One region of the Lysinibacillus sp. FSL W8-0992 genome, then DNA from elsewhere that is predicted to be linked to it. Evidence: a T-box and tRNA genes for the amino acid it is inferred to sense, from the RefSeq annotation. Region 1 holds a T-box; the other holds one or more tRNA genes.
What was found. The T-box of region 1 lies ahead of tyrS (tyrosine--tRNA ligase). A T-box ahead of a tRNA ligase gene usually reads a tRNA of that ligase, here a tRNA-Tyr.

Region 1 (9,673 bases):
CGATTGTTCGTCACCCGCCTCATATTTTTTTACCCACTGGTAAACCTGTTGGTACGATACTTGATACGTATTTGCTGTTAGTTGATAATTGTTGTCGTTCTTTAAACAAAATAAAACAATTTGAATTCGTTCATCTAAGGTCGTTTTTCTTCCCTTTGGCATAAGTGCTTTCCTTCCAGTTTATCCGTCATTTTTTCTATTATCATTGTTAATGGAATGAACGAGAACAACATATTCATTAATGCTTAAAATATAAAAAATACCCCCTTCATCACTTTGAAGGGGGTATTTTCACTCTGTTTTGTCTCTATTCAAATGTTCCATTTCTTCCATGCTTTCTTCAGCCTTTAAGCGATTTTCCCGCTGCTGAGGTGTCTCGACGTTATCTATCGTATCAATAAATGGTTCGGGTGCTGTCATTCGAGGCTCAAGAGGATCATGACGATATGGGTTTCCCTCTTGGTCGACCGCTATTTCTAACGGACCGTCCGTATCTGCCTTCTCAGCAAATATAACAATGGATCCATGTTCAACAAGCTGTGCATAATAGGCTGTTTGCCCATCAGTTAAATGAAAACGCTTGATGCCTTCCTTTATCGCCGATTCACCTGTAAACCATGATTTAAATTGATCTACCCAATTACCTGCCTCATGTGTTTTCACATCGGTTTCCCATTTAATGTCTTCAAATGGAGTAGAGTCTTTGGCAATAATATGAATATCATTTGTTTGATAGCCTTGACTATGCATATTTGTTAATATTGCTAGCATTTCCTCTTTCGAGTGTGCCACTTCAATATGTGGATTTTGTTCAATCATGCTGTTTATGTCCTCCTAATTTTTATGGCCCACTCAAGACACGTTCGTATCAGAGGAATTGCCTTTACCTATTTCTTTTTAATCGCTTAGTGTACTCGTTTCATGACTACTCGTTAAGATATGCCTTTAACATCCAAGCATGTTTCTCAAGTGACTGATACATCGCATTTAGTAAGTCTTCTGTACGATCGTCTCCCTCTTCAGCCGCCAACTCCATTGCGGAATTTAAAGCCTTCATGAGCGTTTGGAAATCTGAAATCGTTGTTGCGACCATCTCTTCTGTCGTTTCTTTACCAGTTGCTTCTTCGATATAAGAAAGCTCAAGATGTTCTTTTAAAGTGGCAACTGGTTTTCCCTCTTTTGAAAGAATACGCTCTGCAATTTCATCTAAATTTAATGTTGTTTCATTATATAACTCTTCAAATTTTGCATGGAGTGTGAAAAAGGAACTGCCCGTTACATACCAATGGTAGTTATGCAATTTTGTATACAGTACAGACCATGTTGCTACTAGCTTGTTCAATTGTTTGTTTAAATTTTGTGTCATAATATCTCCTCCAATAATTCATATACTAGCCTTTAGTATGCGTTATATTGTGTATTGGCTATACCTCATATTTTCCCTACTGACACATTTTCAAACATCTAATTGCATAGTTAACAATTATTATTTATAGTTGAAGTCTTCTTTGAACGTTCAATCGCAAAAAAGAGCTATTAATATTGCAAACTTCTTTCTATAATTATTTCACTTTTCGAAATAGTTTCGTTATAATGGTATCACTTACGTTAAAAGGGGTGTTCTTACATGGAAGTATTACCATTACGAAAAGATGTTGCAGTTGAGGAAACTTGGAATTTACAAGATTTACTTGAAAATGATGCTGATTTTGAACCTGCTTTAGCTCAGTTTGTTAAGGAGGCAGTAAAATTCGAAAGCACATACAAAGGTACAATTACTGATGCTCAAAAAGTAATTGATGTACTTACAGCTTATGAAGCATTACAAGTAGGCATTGTCCCAATCGGAACGTATGCAAGCTTAAATATCCAGGCTGATCGTACGGACGAAGTTGCACAAATGCGTGCAGCAAAATTTGGTACCGCAGTTGGTAAAATTAGCAGTTCCATCGCATTTGTACACAGTGAATTGCTTGCATTGGATAAAGCCATTTTAGAGGAAGCTGCAGCATCAAGTCCGCTTTATAAGCGCTATATTACAGAGCTATTAAAGCAAAAGCCTCATCAATTACATCCAGAAGTAGAAAAAACGCTCGCTGCATTAAGCTCTACGTTTGAAGCGCCATATGAAATCTATAACACGACAAAGCTCGTAGATATGCATTTTGGCGAGTTTGAGGCAAATGGTAAGAAGCATCCGCTAAGCTACGTATTATTCGAAAATGATTGGGAGCTTGAAACCGATACAACTATTCGCCATGCAGCTTTTAATGCATTTTCTAACAAACTTCGTGAGTATCAGCATACAACGGCAAAAGTGTATAACACACATATTCAGCAAGAGAAAACAATCGCTGATTTACGGGGCTTCGACTCTGTCATTGACTATTTATTGTTTGACCAAGATGTAGATCGTTCACTTTATAATCGTCAAATTGACCTTATTACGAAAGAGCTTGCCCCACATATGCGTCGTTATGCAAAACTTGTGCAAAAAGCGCATGGATTAGAAGAAATGACGTTTGCTGATTTAAAAATAGCACTTGATCCTAGTTATGATCCAAAGTTAACAATGGCAGAAGCAAAAGATTATGTTGAAAAATCATTGGCTGTTATGGGTAAAGATTATGAGCAAATGATTGAAAGAGCGTTCAACGAGCGCTGGATTGATTACGCACCAAATAAGGGTAAATCTACTGGTGCATTTTGTTCAAGTCCGTACGGCAGTCATCCATACATTTTAATGTCATGGAATGAACGCATGAATGAAGTATTTACGCTTATCCATGAGCTGGGTCACGCAGGCCATTTTGTTAATGCACATGGACATCAATCTTATTTAAATAGTCGCCCATCTCTATACTTTATTGAGGCTCCGTCTACAATGAATGAGATGCTTCTAGCAAACTATTTACTGACTCATAATGACGATAAACGTTTCAAACGTTGGGTCATTTCAAACATCGTATCGAAAACGTATTATCATAACTTCGTTACACATTTATTAGAAGCAGCATATCAGCGTAAAGTATATGAATTAGTAGACGCAGGTGAATCTGTTAATGCAACTGTATTAAACCAATTAAAACGTACGGTTTTAGAAGAATTCTGGGGAGATACTGTTAATATTGCAGAAGGTGCAGAGCTTACTTGGATGCGTCAGCCTCATTACTATATGGGCTTATACCCGTACACATATAGTGCTGGCTTAACAATCTCTACACAAGTATCGCAACGTATTTTAAAAGAAGGTAGTACTGCAGTAGACGAATGGCTAACTGTCCTTCAAGCGGGTGGCACAAAATCACCTGTAGAGCTTGCCCAAATGGCAGGCGTTGATGTAACGACAGATCAACCGCTTCGTGAGACGATTGCTTACATTGGTCATTTAATCGATGAACTAGAAAGCCTAACAGAAGAGATTGAAGCTTAATAGAAGCTATTCTTTTTCTTAACTTTTTAACGTTACCATCTACGCACTCTTCTAGGGCGTAGATGGTTTTCATTTTTTTAGTTCTAAGCGAGAAAACATATACATATACTAGAATCAGGGCTCGCCCCATTAACTTTTTTGATATTTCGAAATAGATAATCATTTTTCTTCGTACAAAAGTACCGTTATTATTAAGAGTACGCAATTTATTTAGCAAAAATCGACTAACAATTTTCAAAGGAAGTGTTTCTAATTATGGTAAAACGTAATGATCCATGCCCATGCGGTAGCGGCAAAAAATACAAAAAATGTTGTGAAGGTAAACAGCAAGTTACAGTAGAAGCTGTAGCAATCGAAGAACTAGAGCGTGTACTACAAACATTTTATCTAGAATATCCAGAACGCAAAGATGTTCGTGCATATATCGAGCATGTTGGCACATGGCAGCCTAAATTAGAGAGCGTACTTCAACGTGAGCTTATTGAAGCAATCGCTTTAGACGATTTCTTCTTCCATCAAGAGCCATCTATTTGGAAAGGTTACTTAAAGAAAACGAAGAAAAAAACGGTTAGACCTTCTACTTTAAAAGTGCTAGAAGGCTGGTCACAACCAACATTATTCATCGGTACAGTGACTGTTGTAGAGGAAAAATATTTCAAAGCTAGTCATGTTCTATCTAATGAAGATATTTATATTCGTCGCGAAAATGATAAGCCAATTCCTGAGGGAATGCATGTCTTTGCGTTCATCTTACCAGATGGCACGAAGCAAGAAGCGCATTATTTAGCGGTGTCTACTCTTATATTCTTCCCACAAGACCATGAAAAGGTATTTGTGAAGTTAAAAGAAAACTTCGAGGCTTCTAACAAAAAAGCTCAGTCATTCTTAAAAGAAGATCATCTTTCATTCTGGGAGCTACTTGTGTCTAATGGCTACAAGGGTGAAGAATTTACAAGCTTCGAAAACGGTGTTATTGCGCAAGTGAAGGAATTCCTTGAGCAAAATGAGCGTGAAACAGCACCAATGCTAGAATTATTAGAGGATTACTTAATCGAAGGACAACCATCTGCACGTAAAGAAGCAGCAATCGCAGCGGGTGCCATTCGCTACGGTCAAGAAAAAGAACTATTTGAATCGCTATCTTTAACAGTTAAAGAAATTGCAGCGACTTTCGATATTTCCCCTTCCTCTTTAACAAAATACTATCAAGATTTAAGTCAATACGCTTCAACTAAATAAAACAAGAAAAAGTGTTAGATTGATTGCAGTCAATCTAACACTTTTTGCTATGGCGGTATTTTCACAGGTTTAGTGGCGATTCCTTAGATTTTCGTGGCGATTCTCACGAGTTTACTGGCGATTCACGTACTTTTATCGGCGATTTCTCTATGTTTACTGGCGATTCACGTGCTTCTATCGGCGATTTCTTTATGTTTACCAGCGATTTACACTAAAAATAGAAAAAAGCTACGTTTGTAATCTGCATCGCAGAACACAAGGTAGCTTTTTCTATGGTAACCAACCAATTTTATTATTTCCGATCATATAGTTATTTATGCAAGCAAGAAAGGAAATATGATTAATTACATGCATAAATATTTCTTTTTAAGTATTTTTGTGAGAGATTCCACATCTCTGGCTCTTATTTGCTATAAACTTTCATTAGCTCTTCACCAAGAAATTGTAGACGCTCCCCTACTGTACATTCCTCAATACAAAAACGATGGGCTTCTGGTTTCCCACGTTCTTTGCGTAGTTGCTTAATGACTAAGCAATCAGCACAGTACATATCATGTAGTTCATCAATATCTTTCATAACCGTCACTTTTTCCATTAAGAACGTTCGCCCCTTTCACGTCCAAATTTCATGTCTTTCTATTATGAAGTGAACGTTGTGTTCAAGCAACTATTTTGTTCATCCTTATTTAGTAAAAAATGTTTGATTTAAATTGAAGGTTGTCAAACAACACCATTGCTGTACAATAAAATTGAAGTCTAATCGCAAAGTAGGGATTTTCATGTTAGAGGTCTATATAGATGCTGCAAGTGCAGGTAATCCTGGTCCTAGCGGCATTGGGATTTTTATTAAAGGAGAAGGCCATCACGTACAAGTTAGTGAGTATATCGGTCATACAAATAATCATATTGCCGAATTCACCGCATTAGTGCGCGGTCTAGAGGAAGCACAAAAGCTTGGTACGAGCATTGTCTCCGTTCGCTCCGATTCAAAGGTTGTCGTTGCGTCTATAGAAAAAGAATATGTTAAAAATGAAGAATTTAAACCCTATCTTGAGCAAGCATTAAAACTTGCAAGCAACTTTGATTTATTCTTCATCAAATGGATCCCAGATGCGCAAAATAAAGCAGCAGACGCATTAGCGCGTAAAGCAATTCAAAAAGAAAAAAATTAAAACAATAAGTGGGGACTGCTCAAGCAATCCCCTGTTAGCTCTTTCATTCATGAATGAACTCATTGTATGTTTCTTAAAGTCCGCGATAAGAACTTTTAAATCTACTGATTTACAAATTATTTAATTAAACGAATAAATCGCTTTTTCCCAATTTGTAATACTTCGCCATTTATTAATACACGATTTAAATCATCAGTATTAATTTTTTCTTTATTGATTTGAACACCGTTTTGTTTAATTAAGCGCATAAATTCACTTTTACTTTTTACAAATTCTCTATCTATGAGTTGAGGAATGATATCTACAATTGTTTCTGCATCAATCTCTATTAATAATTCTGGGATATTTTCTGGAATATCCTTGTTGGTAAAGGCTGTTGTGAAGTACTCAAGTGCTTGTTTTGTCTCTTCTTTGCCCCAGTATAATGTCGTTATAATATTTGCGAGCTGTAGTTTAATATCACGTGGGTTTAAGCCATTTGCTAACTCACTCTTTACTTGTTCGACAACGTCTGGATGCTCATCCGTGGCTAATTCATAGTATTTCACGATTAAATCATCTTGCACTTCCATCACTTTTTTAAACATGACTTTAGCCGACTCATCAATACCGATATAATTGCCTAAGCTTTTACTCATTTTTTCGACTCCATCTAGTCCTTCAAGTAACGGCATAAAAAGCGCGACTTGTTTTTCTTGTCCGAAATGCTTTTGTAAAGTACGGCCCATTAAAATATTGAAGGTTTGGTCAGTTCCGCCAAGCTCGATATCCGCATTTAGATGAACCGAGTCATATGCCTGCATGAGCGGATAGAAAAATTCATGGATGCCAATCGGTGTTTGATTGTTGTAGCGTTTTTGGAAATCGTCACGCTCTAAAATACGGGCAACGGATGTCGTTGCTGCTAATTTAATGACCTCTTCAAATGTCATTTTAGACAGCCATGCACTATTAAATTTAATAATCGTTTTTTCTGCATCTAAAATCTTGAAAATTTGATCACAGTACGTTTGTGCATTCAATCGTACTTGCTCATCACTCAACGCTTTCCGTCCTTTCGCTTTCCCTGTTGGGTCTCCGATTCGACCTGTGAAATCACCGATTAAAATAATAATTTGGTGACCAAGATTTTGTAATTGCTTCATTTTACGCAGGACAACCGCATGTCCTAAATGAATATCAGGTGCTGATGGATCTAATCCGAGCTTAATGTTCAGTGGCTTCTGTTGATTAAATGATTTTTCAAGCTTCGCTAAAAGCTCATCTTTATTTACAACCTCATGTACACCTTTTAAAATAATTTTTAGCTGTTCTTCTGGTTTTTGAAACATTTTAACATCTCCTTGTAATATTATTGCTAATATTGAAAGTTCTATAAGAATAGGCAAAATAAAAACGCCCTTTCCCAATCGGAAAAGGACGTTGAACACGTGTTACCACCTTTAAAATGTAAACAACTCGCATTGCTTACCTCAATAAGTACAAACTCACTATACTTTAGCACATGATTACGGATGCTAAACCGTTGTAGCCTACTCAGACAATGCTTTTCGGTACACAGCTCCAAGATGTATTCACAATCGTCCAACATGTACCTCTCAGCAACCGGTACCTTTCTGTATGTCTACGTGATTGTTACTAGTTCTTATCATAGCCTTTATTCTTATACTCCGAAATGTGCGACACAAATCTTAGTTATGCAGATATTAATTGTCATTATACTCAATTAATTTAATTTGTCAATATGACTATTTTATAGGATTATTAAGCTCATCATTATTGTTCATAGCATTCATGTAATTGTTTTGAGAAAAAACTTTGGGCATGTGTATTAAGTTAAGTAGAAAATTTCTATAAAATGTTATGTGCCAAGTAATTCATCATACGTTTCTAATAGCCCACAATAAGAACTCTCTTCAGAAAACTGAAGTTTTTCATTTTTACAAAACTCCACAAATCTAAAAAATTCTTTCTTCACTTCATTTTTGAATATTTCTATAGGTACGAGAAAGCTCTGTGAACAATCCAATTGAATTTCATAAAACTGACCACTTTCTTGAATTACCGTATCATTATAAGAAGCATTATCTAGAAAAACAATTCCATGACTTCTACCATCATAGTGACTATTAAAAATATAAATTAAATCACTCCACGTTTCTAATAAACTTTCCGTTATTTGCTCTTCGCCAAAAATCACCACATCATTATAAATCAAACTCACAAAGCCACTTAAGTAATCGCCCTCGTTTTCTTCTAAAATCTTCTGTGCCTTTTCCACAGCTAATGGATTGGTAATAGGAAAACTTTCGATTTTATATTCGGGAGCAGTTAAATCTTCTTCGCCTATAAATGTTGCGATCTTTAGTTTATTCATACGACACCTCACACTTATGAGTAATCCCCAAAAACAAAGTTGTGGGGACTGCTCGCTAAAAACAAGCGGTCTCCCTAATAAATTTTAGATTTTAGCCGTCCAGTTTTGATCTTATTCATTTTGTATTAATTCATCATACGTTTCTAGAAGGCCCAGATAAGAACTTTCTTCGGAAAACTGTAGTTTTTTATTCTTGCAAAACTCCACAAATTTAAAAAACTCCTTCTTCAGTTCATTCAGGAATTCCTCTTTTGGCAAGAGGAACTCCTGAGAAGAATCAAGTTGAATTCGATAATACCGTCCCGTACTTTCAATTACAGTATCAAAATATTTACCATTATCTAAAAAAACTATTCGATGACAGCTTCCATCATATCTACTTTCTAAAACATAACTTAAAGTACTCCAAGTATCTAATAAGCATTCAGTTAATTGCTTTTCACAAAAAATAATCTCATCATTAAAAATCAAGTAAACAAATCCACTTAAATAATCGCCCTCGTTCTCTTCTAAAATTTTCTGTGCCTTTTCTACCGCTAATGGATTGGTAATAGGAATAGCTTTAGTTATTACTTCTGGAAAATTGCTATAATATTGTCGACCAATAAATGTTTCAATCTTAAGATTTTTCATACGACACCTCACATTTATTGTATTCTAAGAAAAATACATTGTAGGACTGCTTGATAAATTCAAGCAGTCTCCTGTCTATATTTTGCCATCTAAGTTTTTTCCTTTTCATTTTGAATTAATTCTTCGTATGTCTCTAAAAGTCCACGATAAGAACTCTCCTCAGAAAACTGAAGATTTTTACAAAACTCCATGAATGCGAAAAATTCTCTCTTCACTTCATTTCGAAATGGCTCGATAGGCACGAAAAAGCGCTGGTTTCGATCAAGTTGAATTTCATAAAATTGATCAATTTCTTGAATTGTAGTATAGTAATAGGGATAATTATCCAAAAAATTTATCTCCTCTTTGCTCCCATCATATCTACTTTCTAAAATATTACTTAAACTACTCCATGTATCTAATAAACTTTCCGTTATTTGCTCTTCTCCAAAAATCACCACATTATTATAAATCAAGCTTAAAAAGCCACATAAGTAATCACCTTCGTTTTCTTCTAATATCTTCTGTGCCATTTCCACTGCTAATGGATTGGTAATAGGAAAACTTTCGATTTTATATTCGGGAGCAGTTAAATCTTCTTCACCTATAAATGTTGCAATCTTAAGGTTATTCATGGAAAACACCATACTTTCTTTGAAAATGAGTCTCATGTTAAATCCCTTAAATTTGGGGAACTGCTTTGAGATAAGCAGTCCCTTTTCCACTAATTTCATTTACCTTTATCATAAAGTAATTCGTTATATGTTTTTAAATGACTTTTATATAAACTTTCCTCCGAGAATATAAAGTTGCCATTTTTACAAAAGTCCATAAATTCAA
Region 2 (9,673 bases), 2.4 Mb from region 1:
TCCATAAACGTTTTGACGAAGGCTACAATACGATCATCTGCACGTAAAATATCTGGTGAAAAGCCACCTGGAATGAACAATGCATCAAATTCTGAACCTTTGACTTCATCAATACCTTTATCGATTTTCACTTTCTCCCCATGTTTACCTTTTACTTCTTTTCCAGCCTCAGTATCAATTGTTACTAGCTCATGACCTGCTGCTTCTAACGCTTCCTTTGGACTTGTATACTCTACATCTTCAAACATATCTGTTATTACTGTTGCTATTTTAGCCATATCAATAAAACACCCCTTGTTATTGTGACTCAATAGTATTCTTCCCTCTCCAATCTATTTCAAACATAAAAAAACTCAATCTCTCAATAATGAGAGATCGAGTTACATGACAATTATTCTGTTAAACCCATTTCACTACGTACTACATTTGCAATACGTTCTACATAACGTTCACAGTCCGCTTCTGTAGCAGCTTCCACCATTACACGAACTAGTGGCTCTGTACCTGAAGGGCGAACTAATATGCGACCGTTACCAGCCATATCAGATTCAACTTCCGCAATTACGGCCGCAACTTTTGCATTTTCCGTCACTGCATGCTTGTCTGTTACACGTACATTTACTAAACGTTGTGGGAAAATCGTCATTTCTGCCGCAAGCTCAGATAGTTTTTTCCCAGTAGCCTTCATAATATTGACAAGTTGAATACCTGTTAACAGACCATCACCTGTTGTATTGAAGTCTAAGAAAATAATATGGCCTGATTGTTCGCCACCTAGGTTGTATTCATTGGCACGCATTTCTTCTACAACGTAACGATCACCTACAGCAGTTTGAACACTGTGCATATCGTTTTCTTCAACAGCTTTGTAGAAGCCCATATTACTCATCACAGTAGATACAATCGTTTGCTTTTTCAAACGACCGACTGCATTTAAGTGCTTACCAATGATAAACATAATTTGGTCGCCATCAACGATTTTACCTTTTTCATCTACTGCGATTAGGCGGTCCCCATCACCATCGAATGCTAAACCAACATCTGCACCCTTTTCAGTAACAAATGTAGCAAGACCTTCCGGATGTGTTGAACCAACACCGTCATTAATGTTAAGACCAGTTGGTGAAGCACCCATTGTAGAAATGTCTGCTTCTAAGTCAGCAAATAAATGAGTCGCTAGTGATGATGTTGCACCATGTGCGCAATCTAGTGCCACATGAATACCATCAAATTCTTCATCTACCGTTTGCTTTAAGTATTGAATATACTTTTGTCCACCTTCGAAGTAGTCACTTACAATACCTAAATCTGCTCCAATTGGACGTGGCAATGTATCTTCTGCATCAAGAATTGCTTCGATTTCTGCTTCTTGTGCATCAGTTAGTTTAAAACCATCCGGACCGAAAAATTTAATGCCATTGTCGGCAACTGGGTTATGTGAAGCTGAAATCATGACGCCTGCATCTGCACTCATAATTCGGGAAAGATAAGCAACACCTGGTGTAGAAATTACACCTAGACGCATTACCTCTACGCCGATTGATAATAGCCCGGCTACCAGTGCACCTTCAAGCATTTCGCCTGAAATACGTGTGTCACGACCAATTAATACCTTTGGACGCCCTGTTGCTGTTGCATCCTTCGTTAAAACATAGCCACCTACGCGGCCTAGTTTAAATGCAAATTCCGGTGTTAATTCACTATTCGCGACGCCACGGACGCCATCTGTTCCAAAATATTTACCCATTTTAATTGTTCTCTCCTTCAATGCAAGACGACCGCATCATGCTGTTTCCTGCGGACAATCGGACGGCTCGTCTGCTTACTTTTGGAAAAGTCTTTTTTCATTCATGTAGTAGTAGTTAGGCCTCTCTAACTATCTTTCAGAGGCTCTATAGCTCCAAGCTATTGGTACTCAGGCGTTGTACGTTTAATCTAACCAAATCGCACTTGTAATAATGTTAGCCTGAGCCTCACTTGTTCGTAGCATTTTGATTTATGCTAGAAAGCATGATTTGTTGAGACAGGAATCTCTAATGAATCAAGTTAAAATTATAGTCAGTTATTGTTTAAGAATCAATATCTTCTTCTGTGACAGAATCAGGATTTGTTTCTTCAGGTTTTGTTTCAGCATTTGCAGGCGTTTCTTTTTCTTCTTTTTCTACCTTTTCTACCTTGTCGGCTTTTTCTGCCTTAGTAACATCTGCTTTAATTTTAATTTTTTGTTCAGATACTTTAGTCGCACCATCTGGTAATTTTACATCAAATTCATATGTTTTTGATTCGGTAATTTTTGACAAATCAATTTCAACAGGTATTTCTGTTAAAACATCAATAATCGATTTTCTACCATATAACTTTAGCGTAGGCGTAACGAGCGTTAATTGATTTATTGTAATGCCTTCTGCTGCTTTACCAGTTTCCTTTATTGAGACCGGTAGTTCTTTGCTATATTCTCCAATATCTACTCGCACTTTTACTTTTTCTGGTTCTATCGTCACATCTAGTTTATTTAAATCGCGATCTAACACTTTAACTGCCGCTTCTTGAGAGAAGGATTGTTTCAGACCTTGTTCACCCGTTACAGTTGCTTTCACGTAACTAATGCTCTCAATAGCACTTTTTGCCCCTGTTACAAACACAGTCGCTGGGTTGGCAGACATTCCTTTTAGGTAATATCCTTCATCAATTAAACGATTATTCATTTCAGGATCGACACGGAATTCTTGTGTGACCTTTTCCTCAATATTTACATTCACTGTTGCTGGGTCGAGCGTCACTTGCAATTTATCAGAAATATTCTCGTATTGTAGTTTGACATTATGTTCACCTATTAATAAATCATTTAGGTCAACAAATATTGAGAAATCCTTCACTAGCTTTGTATTTAAAGCAATTTGCTTTGGTCCTTTAATCGTGACATTAACTGTTTTCGGTATACCCGTTACAATAAGATTATCGTCATCATAATAAACCTCTACTGGGACATCTTGAATCACTTCCATCTGTTCATTCATCGCAGTCTTATCTGTAGAAGATAATTCGGTCCGAACAGAGAAAAATAGTAAGCACGCTAGGAAAAGTGCAATGATCCGCAATACCCAAGGGCTATCCATCATTTTATCCATTCTTTTTCCCCCTCCAAGTCAACTTAGAGGCTGCATTAGATTCTTGTACTGAGCCGAACCACATTTTACGTAATAGTGTTTCGAATTCCTCTAGAGAAAGATTGCGATGTAGATTACCGTTTAACGTAATACTAATTGCTCCAGTTTCCTCAGATACGACAATCGTTATCGCATCTGTTACTTCACTGAGCCCAAGAGCTGCACGATGTCGTGTTCCAAGCTCTTTCGAAATAAACGGACTTTCAGAAAGCGGTAAATAGCAAGCAGCTGCTGTGACCTTATCTTTCTGCATAATGACAGCCCCATCATGAAGTGGTGTATTCGGTATGAAAATATTTATAAGTAATTCAGACGAAACCTCTGCGTTTAAAGCGATTCCCGTTTCAATATATTCATTTAGGCCTGTGTCTTTTTCAATAGAAATTAACGCACCAATACGGCGTTTAGCCATATAACTAACAGATTTCTTCATAGCCTCAATCAGTCTAGTTTGCTCTTCTTCTTCTTGACTTGTTGAACGTTGGAACAGCTTGCCTCGGCCAATTTGCTCAAGACCACGTCTGATTTCAGGCTGGAAGATGATAATGATAGCCAAGAAACCAAACTCGATTACTTGTTTTAGCATCCATCCTAATGTTTCTAACCCCAAAAAGTCTGTTGCAATGCGTGCAATAATAATGACGAAAATGCCTTTTAATAATTGGACAGCTTTCGTCCCTTTAATGAGGGTTAAAATTTTATAAACAACGTACCAAACGAGCAGTACATCTATGAAGTTAATAACAATATTCACTGGTGTTAAATCCGTGAATTGTTCGATAATTTGCACGTGGCATCCCCCACTTTTCATTGCGAATCCATACACATTTAAGTATAGCACATTCTTTTCAAATGTAACTTTTTTCAAAAGAAAAGTCTACCCAGATGAGTAGACCTTTCATCCTCTCACGTGCACTACCATGTAGGACGTATAGAGTTCTATTTAGTTTCTTTTTCCTCAAATGTCATTGCAGTCTTAACGGAATTTTTGATGGAATACCATAACCATTCAAACGCTTCGTCTATTTCCTCGATTTTACCTGAAACAACTGCAGAAGATGCCATATACTGGCCGTTAATAATCGTTACATTGCCATCTACTTCACCCTCAACAATTAAATCGCCATTTTTAACGACAATATCGCCCTTTACAACCTCACCTTTTGGTACTATAACCGTTTGTCCTTCAACAACTAGGTTTGGTTGTTTTGTAACAGAGAAATGCTGATCATCCATAAAGTTACCCAATAAAGTAGCACTCATAAATAAACAGAAAACTGCTGCCGCAACAAAGAACGGATGACGGCGAATCCATTTTTGCATACCTACACGACTTTTGGGTTTCGGTAAACGAGCCATCACCGCAGCTTCAAAATCTGGAGGTGCTGTAATATGGGAAGCACTCTTCACAAAGGCGATCGTTTCACTCAATTCCTGCATCAATTGCTTGCAATCACCGCATGAATGCAAATGTTGTTTCAACTCTTGTTCATGCTCACGACTAATGTCACCGTCTAAATAATCATGCATATAATCTATGATATGCTCTGGACAAATATTCATGACGCTCCCCCTCCTACAGATTGTTTAATTGCTTTCGTAATGCTTCACGTCCGCGGTGAATTCTCGTTTTCACTGTCCCAAGAGGCATATCCAAAATTTCACTGATTTCTTGTAACGATAATTCTTCAATATATTTCAATACTATAACTGAACGATATTTATCCGGCAATCGTCCAATCTCATATTGAATGCGATCTTGTAGCTCCATCTGCTCTAACTGCTCTTCTGGTAGCTGGTCATCTGCTGCAATTTGCGAATACATATCCAGCCCTTCTGTACCAGCTACCTCCGCATCTAAGTAATAATCCGGCTTTTTCTTTCTAATACGGTCTATGCAGAGGTTCGTCGCAATTCGATAAAGCCACGTCGAAAATTTTCTTTTTTGATCAAAAGTATGCAAATTCATATAAGCGCGAACAAACGCTTCTTGTGCAATATCCTCAGATTCTTGCTTGTTTCCTAACATTCGGTAGCATACTTGGTACAGTTTGTGCTGATAGAGACTCACAATATCGGCAAATGCGTTTTGATCGCCTTTAAGCACTTGTTTTATTCTCTTATTTACTAACGCATCCATTGTGTTTACTTCTCCACCTTTACAACTGTCTTATACTATACGGCCCGACTATAAGAAAAGTTTCAATTTATATTCAATTATAACAAAAGAATTTTACTCAATGTGGCGATAAACAATATTTTCACAATTTGGAATTAAACTAGTGTCTCACCAAATAAAGAACCTATTAATGCCACAGCTACATCTGCAGTTTTATTTTTTTCGTCTAATATTGGATTTACCTCAACAAACTCAGCAGATGTTAGCATTCCTGATTCTTGTAGCATTTCCATCGCTAAATGACTTTCTCGATATGTTATGCCACCTGGCACTGGCGTACCTACTCCTGGTGTATAAAGTGGATCTAGACCATCTAAGTCTAACGATAAATGTAAGCCATCTACTTTACGTTCTTGTAAATAGGCAATAGCATCTTCCATTACACGCGTCATTCCAAGGCGATCTACCTCATGCATTGTATATACTTTAATTCCTTGTTGGCGAATTAGCTCACGCTCACCAGGATCTACTGAACGTGCCCCGATAATAATTACATTTTCAGGTTTAACCTTTGGTGCATAGTTACGAATTTGTACAAGGCGTTCATGCCCTAAGCCAATACTAACAGCAAGTGGCATACCATGGATATTACCAGATGGTGTAGTTTCAGGTGTATTTAGATCCGCATGTGCATCAAACCAAATAACGCCTAAGTTTTTGAAATGCTCACCTAGTCCTGCAAGTGTCCCGATTGCAATACTATGATCTCCACCAAAGACAAGTGGGAATTTTTTTTGCTCTAATGCTTCATGTACTTGATTTGCTAACGATGTACTAACATCTACAACTTCTTCTAAATTTAATAGCTGTTTATCTATTTTATTACTCTCTTGTACTTGGCTAACAAGAATATCTCCCTGATCCTCTACTTTGTGACCAATTGCTTCTAATCGCTCTACAACGCCCGCATAGCGGATTGCGCTTGGCCCCATGTCAACTCCTCTTCGTGTTTGTCCGTAATCTGTTGGAACTCCAATAATTGATACTTGATGTTTATTCATTATTTTATACCCCCTTTTCTTAATAAGACTATTGTAAAGCCTACAATGTACTTGGCTCAACCCCACAAAAAACCGTATATTTATACATTTTAAAACAGCTAAAAAAATCTCCTGCTGTTTTCAGCAAGAGATTAGTATCTGTAGTTAATGTTACACTTTTGAATTTAAATTATAGAAAAGTGAGCCATGAAGGACTCGAACCTTCGACCCTCTGATTAAAAGTCAGATGCTCTACCAACTGAGCTAATGGCTCAAATTAAGAAATGAATGGCTGGGGTACCTGGATTCGAACCAGGGCATGACGGAATCAAAATCCGTTGCCTTACCGCTTGGCTATACCCCATTCATTTGTATAAATAAAACTGGTGGAGGGGGACGGATTCGAACCGCCGAACCCTAAGGAGCGGATTTACAGTCCGCCGCGTTTAGCCACTTCGCTACCCCTCCGAAAAAAACACAATATGGTGGAGGATGACGGGCTCGAACCGCCGACCCTCTGCTTGTAAGGCAGATGCTCTCCCAGCTGAGCTAATCCTCCATAGAGACAGGTGTTTATTTCTTCACAGTTTATTTATCTTTTTAAGCCTATGCATTACTACGATGCTTAGAAAATGGTGACCCCTACGGGATTCGAACCCGTGTTACCGCCGTGAAAGGGCGGTGTCTTAACCGCTTGACCAAGGGGCCATTCGTTATGTCTCAAACAAGACAAGATTTATATTAACATCATTTTCATTATGATGCAAGCCTTTTTCAATAATTTCTTTTTAAAAATAACTTTTAATTAAAAAAGGGCAAAAAAATGGCTCCGAAGGCAGGACTCGAACCTGCGACAACCTGATTAACAGTCAGGTGCTACTACCAACTGAGCTACTTCGGAACAATACTATTCAATTCGGTTTTAACAACCTCTTAAGTACATTTATTATTATAGCAAGCATTCTAAATTATGCAATACTTTTTCAAAAAAAATTATTTAATTTATTGCATAATTTTTAATCCGTAGGTACTAAAGCACAATAGTTCTCTATTAAATCTAATATTTCTATTTTGTGCATCAAATATTCTTGCTGTATATTATTGTAATTGCTAAAATAAAAATAGTTTTAAGAATTTTCTATTAAATTTGTTTTGGGGAGGAATGTTCATATATGGTAACAAATGATTTAATTGCACCAGAACTTTACAACATCACAGAGGAATTAGAGAAGTTTTCGCAGGATAGTGATCGTCAAGCTATAAGATGGTTGGATACAAAGCAAAATCGTCGAACAATTTCTTATGCCGACCTTAGTCAAAAAATGAATCAATACGCGAATGCGTTTACTGAACAGGGACTTCAAAAGGGTGATTGTGTTTTAGTCATTATTCCACGTCTACCAGAAGCATATTTTGTTTTCCTAGGTTGTTTAAAGGCTGGTATAGTTCCTATCTCTTGTTCTGAGATGTTACGTGCAAGTGATTTAGAGTATCGTATGGAACACTCTTCTGCAACAGCAGTTATTGCCTACGAGGCTTTTACTAGCGAGGTTGATCAAATTACTTCTTCCGTCGCGGCTTTAAACAATAAATTAGTCATTGGTAATGCTACAAACAATTGGGTATCTTTAGATGCATTAGCTGACAAGCAATCAACAAACTTTACGGCTGTAGCTACAAAACGTGATGATATGGCGTTTCTTTCATATACTTCCGGAACAACGGGTAAACCTAAAGGAGTAGTTCACTCTCATGGCTGGGGTTATGCGCATATTCGAACAGCAGCTTCCAAATGGCTTTGTGTACGTGAAGGTGACCTAGTATGGGCTACAGCAGCACCAGGTTGGCAAAAGTGGATTTGGAGTCCATTTTTATCGACGATTATGTTAGGAGCAACTGCTTTCGTCTATCATGGTAGTTTCGATCCTCATACTTATCTTCAGCTTCTTCAGGACGAAAAAGTAAATGTACTTTGCTGTACACCTACTGAATATCGTATTATGGCAAAGATTGATAATCTAAAAGATTACAAATTAGCCGAATTAAGAAGTGCCGTATCTGCAGGCGAGCCGTTAAATCGTCCAGTAATCGAAACATTTATGAAAAATTTCGGCCTTAAAGTACGAGATGGCTATGGACAAACGGAAAATACATTATTAATTGGTACACTTGAAAACACCGAATTACGACCTGGCTCTATGGGTGTTCCTACACCAGGAAATATTGTGCGTATTATTGACCATGAGGGCAATGAGGCACCTGTAGGAGAAGTCGGAGATATCGCTGTCCACAAATCATCACCAGCTTTATTCAAAGAATATTATCGTGAACCTGAACGCACACAAGCTGCTTTTAGAGGCGATTGGTATATTACAGGAGACCAAGCAAAATGCGATGAAGATGGTTACTTCTGGTTTGAAGGACGTGGAGATGACATTATTATTTCATCAGGCTATACAATTGGTCCATTTGAAGTAGAGGATGCTTTAAATAAGCATGAGGCTGTACAAGAATGCGCTGTTGTCGCTGCACCAGATGAAATTAGAGGTAATATTGTTAAAGCCTTTGTAATCCTACGTGAGAGCTTCCGAGACCGTGATGAGGAAGAATTAACAAAAGAGCTTCAGGAGCACGTTAAAGCTTTAACAGCGCCATATAAATACCCACGCAGTATTGTCTTTATAGATGAGCTGCCAAAAACAACATCGGGGAAAATCCGACGTGTAGAGCTACGAGCTATAACTGTTTAAAAAATTTAAAGAGACATTTCACCTATCGTGATGAAATGTCTCTATTTTTTGTTCTATTTCAGTTAAGTTAAATAATATTTATATAAAAATAAAAAAAGCCACTACTGAGTGTATCAGCAGCGACTTTTTGCGCCTAGCGACGTCCTACTCTCACAGGGGGAAGCCCCCAACTACCATCGGCGCTAAAGAGCTTAACTTCCGTGTTCGGTATGGGAACGGGTGTGACCTCTTTGCCATCATCACTAGACCTTATATTTTGTTGAAAGATTTTGTTCTTTCAAAACTGGATAAACGGTTCATTGAATGTTTCAAACTTTTTTGGTTAAGTCCTCGATCGATTAGTATTCGTCAGCTCCATGTGTCACCACACTTCCACCTCGAACCTATCTACCTCATCGTCTTTGAGGGATCTTACTTACTTGCGTAATGGGAAATCTCATCTTGAGGGGGGCTTCATGCTTAGATGCTTTCAGCACTTATCCCGTCCACACATAGCTACCCAGCGATGCCTTTGGCAAGACAACTGGTACACCAGCGGTGTGTCCATCCCGGTCCTCTCGTACTAAGGACAGCTCCTCTCAAATTTCCTACGCCCAC

Region 2: it has a tRNA-Tyr gene. The T-box ahead of tyrS (tyrosine--tRNA ligase) is inferred to sense a tRNA for this amino acid. The anticodon was not compared.

Annotation. Positions count from the first base shown of each region.
Region 1 covers NZ_JBBOZQ010000001.1:3,412,211-3,421,883, forward strand. The annotation lists gene NSQ74_RS17170 (helix-turn-helix domain-containing protein) at 1-162, opposite strand, end outside; gene NSQ74_RS17175 (general stress protein) at 292-819, opposite strand; gene NSQ74_RS17180 (Dps family protein) at 926-1,366, opposite strand; gene pepF (oligoendopeptidase F) at 1,628-3,433, shown strand; gene NSQ74_RS17190 (SEC-C domain-containing protein) at 3,689-4,672, shown strand; gene NSQ74_RS17195 (zinc-finger domain-containing protein) at 5,076-5,267, opposite strand; gene NSQ74_RS17200 (ribonuclease HI family protein) at 5,452-5,844, shown strand; gene tyrS (tyrosine--tRNA ligase) at 5,961-7,175, opposite strand; T-box leader at 7,257-7,505, opposite strand; gene NSQ74_RS17210 (hypothetical protein) at 7,706-8,221, opposite strand; gene NSQ74_RS17215 (hypothetical protein) at 8,333-8,854, opposite strand; gene NSQ74_RS17220 (hypothetical protein) at 8,944-9,567, opposite strand; gene NSQ74_RS17225 (hypothetical protein) at 9,564-9,673, opposite strand, start outside.
Region 2 covers NZ_JBBOZQ010000001.1:989,915-999,587, reverse strand. The annotation lists gene NSQ74_RS04800 (type 1 glutamine amidotransferase domain-containing protein) at 1-278, opposite strand, end outside; gene glmM (phosphoglucosamine mutase) at 392-1,747, opposite strand; gene NSQ74_RS04790 (CdaR family protein) at 2,070-3,128, opposite strand; gene cdaA (diadenylate cyclase CdaA) at 3,121-3,957, opposite strand; gene NSQ74_RS04780 (zf-HC2 domain-containing protein) at 4,107-4,730, opposite strand; gene sigW (RNA polymerase sigma factor SigW) at 4,744-5,307, opposite strand; gene rocF (arginase) at 5,442-6,347, opposite strand; tRNA gene NSQ74_RS04765 (tRNA-Lys) at 6,528-6,600, opposite strand; tRNA gene NSQ74_RS04760 (tRNA-Gln) at 6,616-6,690, opposite strand; tRNA gene NSQ74_RS04755 (tRNA-Tyr) at 6,711-6,794, opposite strand; tRNA gene NSQ74_RS04750 (tRNA-Val) at 6,810-6,885, opposite strand; tRNA gene NSQ74_RS04745 (tRNA-Glu) at 6,960-7,034, opposite strand; tRNA gene NSQ74_RS04740 (tRNA-Asn) at 7,151-7,227, opposite strand; gene mbcS (acyl-CoA synthetase MbcS) at 7,499-9,076, shown strand; rRNA gene rrf (5S ribosomal RNA) at 9,208-9,323, opposite strand; rRNA gene NSQ74_RS04725 (23S ribosomal RNA) at 9,395-9,673, opposite strand, start outside.